Regions from separate parts of the Methylomonas koyamae genome, predicted to be linked through region 1. Evidence: riboswitches for the same ligand, from Rfam matches in the RefSeq annotation. Region 1 holds a riboswitch; the other holds the start of a gene.

Region 1 (5,909 bases):
CAAGTCATTGATGAGTCTCAAGTAGCCATACGCAACACAGCTGAGCTGAAAGCCAATTACCAAATGACTGAATTGGGTGAGGTTAAACCTAGTTGGATCGCGAGTTGGTTATTTAGAGATGGACAAATCAAATTGCGTCAATGGCATGTTTGGTGCCTACTGGGCTGGCTGGCGACAATCGGCGGACTTGCAGTGTTAATTGCCTATGCGGGATGGCTATCCTTATCCGAACCAAGGCCCGTTACGACGCGCGATCTGACCTTGCTGGTAAGTATTTTTGTGATTCCTTATGGTGCCTGGGTCACTATCATCAAGCCTTGGATATTATTGTTGGATGATCGAATAGTCGTAGCCCATGAAATATTCACAAATTTTTATGAACAATCTGCACAGCTCGAATTACTAAGGGATGGCGATTTACGAGTGGTGCGGTTAGTTCGGTATTCAGCGGCATGCCCAATTTGTGGCGCCACCGTTTATCTTGAAAATGGCGAACCGGATTATCGGCGAAGGTTGGTAGGTCGATGCTATGAAAGCCCTCGAGAGCATGTGTTTAGTTTCGATAGAATCACGCGCTGTGGGCGGCTACTGGTTGATCGTTAATTTTTATGAAAGTGCAACAACTACCCATTCCTGCCGGTCGCGTTTCTACAAACCGGCCAGTTAGCCAAATCCAGATTCTGCGAACTGGAGGGCTACAAAGCAGCCATCCAAAATAGCACCAGTGTTATCCTGGGATAATGGAATGCTATCCTTAGATGACCAGATACCCGTACTACGAGTCGAATCCTAAAAACAACAATGCGAAATCGATCAATCTATAGAAACACTCCGCGCAACCAAATTAAGCTATCGGAGCGCATGGATGCATATTCAATAAAACGAGCTGATCTCGCTAAAAAATATTTCGTAAACGACCTTCCGGGGGCCTTTATCCCTGCGACTCGCCTTCAAAACATTCTCGAAAACATAGACCAAGGCCGTCCCCCTTCAGAAAGTTCTCAGTTGTATTTGCTGCAAAATGGGCTTGTTGCTCTGCAGCAATTTGCGCTTGGTGGAATGACGTATGAAGAATTCCGCAATATTGCCACTGGAGAACAGGTTTTGCGAGGGTATTCACCCCAAACCGTAAAAAAGATAGAAGATTCCAGAATTGAGGAAATCAAAACCACTGGGACTATTCAAAAGGCCGAATGTGAGCGCGAACACCAACGGCGAGAAAGTATTCCTCAGAACATATCTAAAATGCAAAACCAGCAGCTTCGCAACCGGACAGATTTACGTAAGTGTGTGCCTGCTGGACAAAATCGGATTGATCTCGCTAACAAATACTTCGTGACCGACCTTCCTGGGGCATTTATCCCGGCGACACGTCTTAACAATGTTCTCGAAAATTTAGAGCAAGGCCGTCCACTTCCATTGGAAGCAGTAAAGTATTTGCAGCAACAAGGGCTTGTTAATCTAAGTCGGCTTGCGCTGGGTGAAATCACCTATGAAGCGTTCCGTGAAATTGCAGCTCAAGAGCTGGCTAGTCGCGAACATTCGCTTAAAATTAAAAGACAGAAAGAAGAATCGGCACGACTGCGAATGATTGAGGAAGCAAAGGCCCGAGACGCTATTCGGCAAGCCAATTACGAGCGCGAACGACAGAAGCGTGAGAGCGATCCAAAATACATAGCTAAAATTAAAAACCAAAAGCTCCGGCAGCGCTACGGCCTCGATCAGTTCATCGAAAAAGAGTTTTTTGCTCGTCTGATGGATATTCTCAATCGCTTCGATGTCGGCAATCGCCTCTCTGACGAAGACATTTTGTGGCTTACCACCAAAGGCAAGGATTACTACACGGAAATCCTAGAAACTGCCTTTCACGAGCGAGAAGCCGAGTTCTATATTACTGAATACAAACGAACGAATGACTTATGGAACGCGGTTAATGCAAGTGGTCACTACCGAAAGTGCAAACAATCCAGAAAAGCGCATGAATTGCTGAACTCGATTCCTGCTACACGCAAAATGGCGCCCAAACTGAATTCCGCTATTTGCACAACTCATGGCGGTGTGATGCGAGATTTGAGTCGCTTTGATGACGCATTAAAGCTTGGCAGTCAAGCACATGTTTTGACGCCAAAGGATTTCCGCCCCTGCACCTTACTAGGTGCCGTAAATATCGAGATGGGAAATTACAGTGCCGGGTCAGAATGGTATGAGAAGGCGGAAGAACTCGGAGCCAGTAAGCGCTCTATTGATTATGACCTTCGGGGCATCTTGCTGCGGGCCGACAATGAAAAGCGCGAGAAACTAAAGGCATTTCTGCTGCGAGAAGATCCTGAGCGGTATAAATGGGTCCGCAGTTTCAAGGCTTAAGATCATGTGCTCGCTAAGAGATCGTCTTGTCTTCAGATTCATCGCCGGAAAGCAGCCATTGAATTCCAATACCTGAAAGTAGCCGTTCGTCACTGTGTCCAACCGACCCCAAGGGGACGATCATGAAGCAGAGAAATCCTCGTGCTGAAGGTCCGGTATATAAAGAGAAGAAGACACATAGTAGACTTGAGATTTAATGCACCAATTAATCATTGATGCTCATTCACCGGTTTATCCAGCAATCACCGAAGCTGGTTTATTCTCAATTTAGTCATTTTTTACCCGCATTGCAGTGTGTTTGCTGAGTGAGGGTAGAGTCTTGGGGCTATTAGGACTGCAAGCCTGCCCCCCATCTAATCTCATTTTCAATACATTTCATTTGCCCTATTACTAGCTGCGGCATACAATCGCCGCTGGTTTTAAGGTTCCCGTCATTCACGGGTGAAACTGGAAGTCGGTTAAATGCCGACGCTGCCCCCGCAACGGTAGGTGATTCGTCACGAGCCCGGAGACAGGCCTAAAACTCTTGTTAACAGTATTGCGGAGGGCGAGCTGTCAAATCGGTTTTTTTAGGTTTGTTTTGTCCTCTGTTATTCCGTCCACCTTTTTCGGAACAGACAACCATGAAAACCATCTCTGCCTCAACCGCCATTGCTTCCTCAAAATTCCTGCCCGGTTTCAGTGCCATCGTGTTAGGCCTGACCGTCGTTTTAGGTTTGGGTTTCTTGCAGGACGCCAATAACTACCTGCATAACGCCGCCCACGACGGACGCCATAGCGCTGCTTTTCCCTGTCATTAATATGGCGGATTTTCGTAAGCTGGTTGCAGCCTCGCTACTGGCTGGACTATTGGGCGGCTTGTTACTCAGCGTGCTACAACACTATCAAACCCTGCCGTTGATTTTAGCCGCCGAACAGTTCGAAACACCATCGGCTGAGCATGTGCATGCCTGGCAGCCGATGGATGGCTGGCAACGCAATGGTTTTACCTTGCTATTCAATGGCCTGACCGGTTTCGGCTTTGCCTTGTTGATCAGTGCTTCCATGTACTGGCGAGATCAACGCGGTTATCTGCATGGCCTGGGTTGGGGGTTAGCCGGGTATTTGGTGTTTTTTGCAGCACCTTCATTAGGGTTGCCGCCGGAGTTGCCCGGCACCGACAGCGCAGAATTGCATAGTCGCCAAGCGTGGTGGCTATTTACTGCGGCGGCCACAGCCGTTGGTTTGTTTGGGCTGGTGTTGACCAAACAACGCTGGCTGCAATTCGGCGGCGTTTGCTTGCTGGCCTTGCCGCATCTGATCGGCGCGCCTCATCCGGAAGTTGCCCGCGCCTTAGCCCCTGAAGAAATACAACAGCATTTTGTGGTGCTGACATCCATCAACAATGCTTTTTTTTGGCTGATACTGGGTGCGTTATCGGGCAGGCTTTTGTCCAAAGTTAAATTTTAATGAATAAGTCTTCTGCAGCACGTCATTGCCCGGCGATATTAATCAGCGCCCCCGCCTCAGGCCAAGGCAAAACCACTATCACCGCAGCCTTCACTTATTACCATCGCCAGCAAAACCGCAAGGTATGCGTGTTCAAAACCGGCCCGGATTTTATCGATCCGCAAATATTGAGCTTTGCTTGCGGACAGCCGGTTTATCAGCTGGATTTATGGATGATGGGCGAAACGCATTGCCGTGAGATGCTTTATAACGCCGCCGACGCTGACATCATCTTGATTGAAGGTGTCATGGGCTTGTTCGACGGCGATAGCAGCAGCGCCGATTTGGCACAAACACTAGACGTGCCGGTGGCCGTTGTCATCGATGCGGGCGGCATGGCACAAACTTTTGCCGCTGTGGCTTATGGCTTAGCCCATTACAGAGCCAACTTGCCGTTTGTCGGCGTCATCGCCAACAAAGTCGGCAGTCCGGGTCATGCTAAATTGCTGGAAGAAGCCTTGCCGGACAGCATGCCGCTACTGGCGGCGATGGCGAAAGATGAAACGGTCGGCTTGCCGTCGCGGCACTTAGGCTTAGTGCAGGCCGATGAAATTGCAGACCTTGACCTTCGCCTGGTGCGCGCAGCCGAATTACTCAGTAGCCTTGCGCCGTGCCGATTGCCGCAGCCGGTTGCCTTCGCGCCGATCGCCACCTCTCCGCCGCCACCGTTACTGGCTGGAAAGCGCATAGCCGTAGCTCGCGATGCTGCATTTTCATTTATCTACCAGGCCAATTTGGATTGTTTGCAAGCCATGGGCGCAGAACTGACGTTTTTCTCGCCTCTGGCCGACCATGCCTTGCCCGAAGCAGACGGTCTCTATCTGCCCGGCGGTTACCCGGAGCTGCATCTGCAAACATTGGCCGATAATGTTGCCATGAAACAATCTGTGCATGCATATCATCAAGCCGGTAAGCCGATTTACGCCGAATGCGGCGGCTTTTTATATTTGCTGGAACGCTTGACCGATAAAGACGGCCATGCGGCAGAAATGGCAGGATTACTACCCGGCAGCGCGCAGATGCAAAAAAGCTTGGTGAATCTGGGCATGCACAGCTTGCAGTTGGAACAAGGCGAAATTCGCGGTCACAGTTTTCATCACTCGCAACTGGAAACAACGTTGCAGCCATTCACCGAATCGATCCCGCAACGCAATCGTAGCCGTAGCGAAAACTTTTACCGGGTGGGTTCGCTGCAAGCGTCTTATCTGCATAACTATTTCCCATTCAATCCGCAGGTTGCGGCTGGATTTTTTCTATGAGCGCTCACTCTATTCAGCCTAATCAGCAGAAGGTCTGGTTTGTCGGCGCAGGTCCGGGTGACCCCGATCTAATCACCGTCAAAGGCCGCGACTTAATCGCCAAGGCTGATGCCATTTTGTTCGCAGGCTCGCTAGTACAAGCTGCCGCGACGCAATGGGCGCATAGCACTTGCGTGATCAAAGATTCCAAGGATATGACCCTGGAGCAGATTACCGACTGGCTGATCGAACAAGCCGGGCCTGGAAAAATCGTGATTCGCCTGCAAACCGGCGACCCTGGCTTGTATGGCGCATTAATCGAAATGGTGCAACCGCTGGATGCGGCCAACATTGCCGTCGAAGTAGTGCCGGGCGTCTCGTCGGCATTCGCCGCGATGGCTTGCGCGGTAGAAAGCCTGACCTTGCCGGAAGTCACGCAAACCGTGATTTTAACCCGCGTTGAAGGCCGCACGCCGATGCCGGACGGTGAATCCTTGCAAGAATTGGCCAGCCATCACACCACGCTGTGCCTGTTTTTATCGATCACCTTGTTGCCCACGATCGAACGCGAATTAAAAGCAGCCGGTTGGGCGGATGATGCTCCGGTATTGGTAGTCCATAAAGCCAGTTGGCCGGACGAACAACAGATTATCCGTGGCACGCTGGCAGATATTCGCGAACGCTGCCGGGCCGCCAAAATCAACAGCCAGGCGATGATCGTGGTCAGTCCAACGCTGGGCGCTCGTCATTGGCCCGAGTTAAAAAAATCCAAACTTTATGATGCCGGTTTTACCCATCGTTTTCGCCGTGCCGAACGGC
Region 2 (5,909 bases), 850 kb from region 1:
CGGCGATGGCAAATCCACAGCGGATCCCGGCCAAGCCGAAAAACTTGCCGATAGAACGCAACACAACCAGCCCCGGACGTACCGGCAACGCCGACAAACTGTATTCCGGCATAGTGTCGATGAAGGCTTCGTCGACAATCAACCAGCCGCCGCGCCGGTGCAAATGGCGATGCCAACTCAATAAGCGGTCCGGCTCCCACAGCCTGCCGGTCGGGTTATTCGGATTGACAACGATCAAAACGTCCAAATTGTCCAGCGCCTGCTCGACAGCCTCGGCTTGTGCTGCCAATTCGATCAAGTGATGGCCGGCGTGGCGCCAATTTGCGGCGTGCTCGGCGTAGGCCGGAGCCAGTACGCCAACCCGCGACTGGCGACGCAACTGCGGCAGAGTTTGAATCGCCGCTTGGGAACCGGCCACCGCCAGTATCGAGGCATTCCGATAGTAAGCCTGTGCTGCCGGCATTAATGCGTCGTCGTCTTCCGGCAAGCGCTGCCAACACTCGGCGGGCACTGCCGGCACCGGCCAGCCGTTCGGATTGACGCCGGTCGAGAGGTCCAGCCATTGCGGCAATGGAATGCCGTAACGGTTCGCCGCCTGCCGCAAACGGCCGCCATGCTCAAGCAAACCCGCCTCCGATCGCGATCAGAATCAACCACAGGCCCAGTACGCGATAGACCAGGCCGCCGGCGCGGGCGATGTCGCCGTTCTCCGCAGTCTGCTCGCCGCCGAACCAGGGCTTGGCTTTCAACTGGCCGCGGTAGACCGCGGGGCCGCCTAAGCGCAGATTCAGCGCCGCGCCGCCCGCCGCCATGACCGGGCCGGCATTTGGACTTTCCAGCAAGGCGGCTTGCTCCTTCCAGGCCAGTAACGCCGGGCCGGTGCGGCCCAGCAAGGCATAGCCGAACGCCGTTAACCGGGCCGGAGCCCAGTTCAGGACATCGTCCAACCGAGCCGCGGCCCAGCCGAAATATTGGTAGCGGCGGTTACGGTAACCCCACATCGCATCGAGAGTATTGCTGAAACGGTAGAGCAATGCGCCGCAAGGACCTGCAACGATGAACCAGAAAATCGGCGCAAACACCGCATCGGCGCCGTTCTCCAATACCGATTCGATCGCCGCCCGCCTGACGCCGGCTGCATCCAAATCGGCAGTTTCGCGGCTAACCATGTAGGCCACTCGGGACCGAGCCAGCTCCAGATCCCCCGCCGCCAATGCCGTCCGCACCGCTTCGGCATGCTGTTGCAGGCTGCGCGGAGCGATGCAGAAATACAGCAATATGATGCCGAACAAGGTTTGCCATGCTTCGGTAAGCAGCAATAGCGGCAACGCTGCGGCGCAAGGCAGCAAAGCCAACAGCAATGCGCAAACGCCGGCAATCTTTTGCCGTGCCGGGGTCTGCTCGGGTATGAGCAGGCGCTGCTCCAGCCAAGCAGCCCAACGGCCGAAGGCGGCTAGCGGATGGTAAGTATTGCCCGGCTCGCCCAAAACATAATCCAAGGCGACGGCCAGTAGCACAATCGAGAACAACGCCATTCAACAATGCAAACACGGGAGCCGGCAACGCCAATCCGGCGCACTGGCTATCGGGAAGGGAACGGGGCGGGCCAAGCCGCCCCGGATCGATTTAAGCCGCGTGCCGCGCGGCTTTAGAGGCGAGCATGGCTTTGCCGGCTTTAACCAAGCCGAAAATGACTACGCCGTAAATCAAGGTTGACGATAAGTGCGGCAGATAGTACATCGCCGCCCGCTCCAGATATTGGCCGAACGACGGCTCGGGATAACGGCCGGACAGCCAGTAAAAGCTACCGTTGGAGATCAAAAACGCTACTGTGGCGGCGGCCCACAATGCGGCGAATTGCTGTGCGGCCGACACCGCGGTCAGCGTCGTGAATTTGCGGCACCAACGGCCGCCCAACCACATCGCCGCATAAGAGCCGATCAAAAAGCCGTAGGCGTTGGAGACGCAAAAATCGCTGACGCCCAGCTTGGTAATCGCCAAATAGTCGATCAAACCGGCTTCCAACAGCAGCAGTGCGAACAAGTAGCGGCCGCCCAACCACAGGCCGGCGCAGAAGAACACCGCCAGCGATGCGTCGGGCAGCGCAAACGGAGTACCGAAATGGTGAAAACGGGTCGCGGCCATCAACGCCATCAACGCCACGGCGCCGGGTTTCACGGCCAAAAATCGATTCGAGTTCATAGTAGTCTCCGAAAAAGTCAGTAATTGTAATGGATAGAGAAAAAGAAATTTCTACCGAAATTGTTGTAAGTGCTGAGGGTTTGGTATTGCTGGTCGAGCATATTATTGAGTTTGGCGCTGAACATCCAATGTTTATCGACATGGTAAGCGGCGCGAACATCGATCGTCATGAATGCGCCCAAGCGGACCGTATTGGCCGTATTGTCGAAACGTTCGCCCTGAGCCAGCACCGCAGCACCGACATCGAACGCTGCGAAACTGCGCGAAACGTCGTACGACAAGGTCTGGGTGGCGCGCCGCGGCAAGCGCAAATTGTTGGCCCGGTCTTTTGGCGTCAGCAAATTCATACTCAACTTGTTATGCCAACCGAGTAAGTCGCCGGAGATTTCCGCCTCGATGCCGTCGATCTGCGCCTTGCCGATGTTTTGCGCCGTCAACGGCCGGCCGCTGAATACGATCAGCTGGTCGATGTTGCTATGGTAAGCGCGAATTTCCCATTGCATCCAACCATGGTTGCCGGCCAAGCCGCCTTCGAAATTGGTCGACTGTTCGGCTTGCAGATGCGGATTGCCGAAGCCCGGAAAATACAACTGGTTGAAGGTCGGGGCCTTGAAGGCGTTGCCGAAGCTGGCGAACGCGCTCAAGCCGTGGTCCCAATTGAAACGCCAACCGAAGTTTCCGGTCAGACTGCTGCCGAAGGCCTGGTTTTCGTCCCAACGCAACGAGGCATTGGTGAAATGCCGCTCGAACCAACGGCTGTGCAATTCGATAAAACCGCCGGCATCGTAGCGCGAATTTTCCGCATAACGCGTCGTGCTTTCGACTTGGTCCAGCCGGTAGTCCGCCCCCAGCGTCAATTGCTGGGTCTTGTGCAGATTGAGCTGGTTCAACCAGCTTGCGTTCCAGCGCGTGGTATCGAAGTTAGTGGCGAATGCGCCGGAATGGCGGAACTGGTCGGCCTCGTCCAGACTCTGGCCGACCCGCAAAGTCGAACGCCAGACGTCGTTGAGGTCGGCGCTGGCCGATGCGCCCACCGTTTGATTGATGAACAGCGTCGTGCTGCTGGTGGCGTTATCGATTTCGGTTTCGCCCTCGGCGCGCAAAAAGAATGCCTCGAGCTCGGCGCCGTTATCGAAGCGATAGCCGGCCTTGGCATTCAAGCCGGTATTGTTGTAGCCGTCGCGATCCGGGTTGAAGCCGTTGGCTACCGTGGTACCGCTCTGGGCATTGATCCCCTGGCTGCCGAACTGCGAAGCGCCCAGGCTGTACCAGGCCCGCCCCCATTTGCCGTTGATTGCCGCGGAGCCCTGGTAGCTATCGTAAGAACCGCCGCCGGCTTCCAGCGCAATATTTGGCCGCGCGCTATTGCCGCCTTTACGGGTAAAAATCTGAATCACGCCGCCGATGGCTTCCGAGCCGTACAAACTGGATTGCGGCCCGCGAATGATCTCGACCCGTTCGACCTGGTCGACCGGAATAAATTGAAACGGCGTCGTGCCGGTGGTAACCGAACCGACCTTGATGCCGTCGACCAACACCAGTACGTGGTCGGCATTGGTGCCGCGCATGTAAACGTTGGTGTCCTTGCCGTAACCGCCGCTTTGCACCATGTCGATACCGGTCGACCCTTTCAACAGCTCGGGCAGAGTTCTGACTTGCAAACGTTCGATATCCTGCCGGGTATAAATCGTCGTCGCGGTCGCCAGTTCGTTTTGGTTGCTGTCCGAGCGCGTCGCCGTCACGACGGTTTCGGGTAAATTGGCGGCCTGCTCGGCGGCAAAGCCGGGTAGAAACGCGCCGATGCCGGCCAGCGGCAAAGCCATGATAATTTTGTTTTGCATAACGTCCTCTGCGCCCACCGCGCATCCGGGTAAAAAATGACAGAGGAGAAATCGGCGAGAGAATAGGCGGAGAACGGGCTGGGCGCGGGCTCTGACCATTCCGTAACAGCCCTCCGCTGTCTCGAATGATCTTCCGGGCCAGTCTCCGGGCTCATAAGCGGCTTGAGGGCCTAAACCGCGCACCTTCCCATGCGAAACGCACAGTGGCAAAAACGCGGTTCTTTACTTATCTACCGTTGCGGGGGCAGCGTCGGCATGGGCAAAACGAAATTTGCCGCACCGACTTCCTGTTTAAGTTTGGCCGAGATTTCGGTACCAACACCTGAAAGAAGGTCGGGGATTGTAGTGGATCGAGAAGGGTCAGGCAAGGCAAGCCGCCTGCCAAGTTCTATCCGAACCAACGATAGGCCGAAATTAACGCGGTGCGGCGGCTTGGGTTAGACTGGTTCAATTTATCGCAGCAGGTAGGAGACCGGACATGCAAGTCGTTACCGCTACCGAGGCCGACATTCCGGCCCTGTGCCGCCTGTTGGCGCAATTGTTCGAACAGGAAGCCGAATTTGTCGCGGACGAAACCGCGCAACGCCGCGGCTTGAGCCGAATCATCGCCGATCCGCAATTGGGCCGGATTTTCGTGGCGCGCCGCGACGGCGAAATTCTGGGCATGGCCAATCTGCTGTTCAGCGTATCGACGGCGCTGGGTGCGCCGGTGGCCTGGCTGGAGGATATGGTGGTGGATTCCGGCTTTCGCGGTGAGGCGGTCGGCTCGGCATTGTTGCAGCATGCGGTCGAGTTCGCCCAACAACGGGGCTGCCGGCGGATCACGCTGCTAACCGATGCCGACAACAGCGCCGGGCAACGTTTTTACCGGCGCCACGGCTTCGAGTTGTCGCCGATGCGGCCGATGCGGCGGCTGTTGCCGTAAGGCCGCGCCGCATCGGCTAAGGCAAGATCAAGCGGTCAGTTTCAGATACTTGCGGTACAACGAGTCCTTGTCTTCGGCATGGTCCGGATCCTTGTCGATGCAGTCCACCGGACAGACTTCCATGCATTGCGGCTTGTCGTGGTGGCCGACGCATTCGGTGCATAAGGACGGGTTGATCACATAAATCTCGTCGCCCTGGGAAATCGCGCCGTTCGGGCATTCCGGCTCGCAGACATCGCAGTTGATACAGTCGTCGCTGATGATAAGCGCCATAATTACTCCTCGGAAAATTTTTCGGTTAAACGTTGTTTGACCAGGTCGGGCACGAAACTGGAAACATCGCCGTGCAATTGGGCGATTTCGCGAATCATGCTCGACGAGATGAATTCGTATTGTTCGGCCGGGGTCAGAAACACGGTCTCGATGTCCGGACACAAACGCCGGTTCATACCGGCCAATTGAAATTCGTATTCGAAATCCGATACCGCGCGCAAGCCGCGGATGATGACGCTGGCCAGGTGTTGGCGAGCGCAATCCACCAACAGCGTGTCGAAACCGATCACGCTGACATTGCTGAATTCGGTGACCACATCGCGAATCAGCGCCACCCGCTCGTCCAACGAAAACAGCGGCTTTTTACCCCGGCTGACGGCAACTGCGACGATTACATGCGGATAAAGCCGGGAGGCGCGGTGAATCAAATCCAGATGCCCGTTGGTAATCGGATCGAAGGTACCGGGATAGATTGCGGTGATATTCATTGGCTTGGCAAACGGCAAAAGGGACTCATTCTAAACCATTCGCCGAATTAAAAGCAGCGGGCTGCCTTTGCAGTAGCCGATAACAGACTTCGCCGGCCACCTTTTCCTTCAATAAGCCCCAGTTTGCCGGCAAATCCGCCGTTTGCCAGTTTTTTTCGCTTTCCAGATAAATTTTTGCGT

Evidence for each region. Region 1 has a riboswitch for cobalamin ahead of MKFW12EY_RS05440 (CbtB domain-containing protein). Riboswitches for the same ligand answer to the same signal wherever they lie in the genome.
Region 2: it holds a riboswitch for cobalamin, as region 1 does, so the genes downstream of both, MKFW12EY_RS01230 (TonB-dependent receptor domain-containing protein) here and MKFW12EY_RS05440 (CbtB domain-containing protein) in region 1, are expected to answer to the same signal.

The regions. Positions count from the first base shown of each region.
Region 1 covers NZ_AP019777.1:1,102,810-1,108,718, forward strand. Annotated here, with positions in the region: gene MKFW12EY_RS05430 (hypothetical protein) at 1-603, shown strand, start outside; gene MKFW12EY_RS05435 (hypothetical protein) at 862-2,364, shown strand; cobalamin riboswitch at 2,770-2,899, shown strand; gene MKFW12EY_RS05440 (CbtB domain-containing protein) at 2,988-3,164, shown strand; gene MKFW12EY_RS05445 (CbtA family protein) at 3,166-3,813, shown strand; gene MKFW12EY_RS05450 (cobyrinic acid a,c-diamide synthase CobB) at 3,813-5,111, shown strand; gene cobM (precorrin-4 C(11)-methyltransferase) at 5,108-5,909, shown strand, end outside.
Region 2 covers NZ_AP019777.1:253,208-259,116, forward strand. Annotated here, with positions in the region: gene cobD (threonine-phosphate decarboxylase CobD) at 1-625, opposite strand, end outside; gene cbiB (adenosylcobinamide-phosphate synthase CbiB) at 618-1,535, opposite strand; gene MKFW12EY_RS01225 (hypothetical protein) at 1,627-2,202, opposite strand; gene MKFW12EY_RS01230 (TonB-dependent receptor domain-containing protein) at 2,220-4,043, opposite strand; cobalamin riboswitch at 4,163-4,384, opposite strand; gene MKFW12EY_RS01235 (GNAT family N-acetyltransferase) at 4,522-4,968, shown strand; gene MKFW12EY_RS01240 (YfhL family 4Fe-4S dicluster ferredoxin) at 4,996-5,241, opposite strand; gene coaD (pantetheine-phosphate adenylyltransferase) at 5,244-5,729, opposite strand; gene rsmD (16S rRNA (guanine(966)-N(2))-methyltransferase RsmD) at 5,755-5,909, opposite strand, start outside.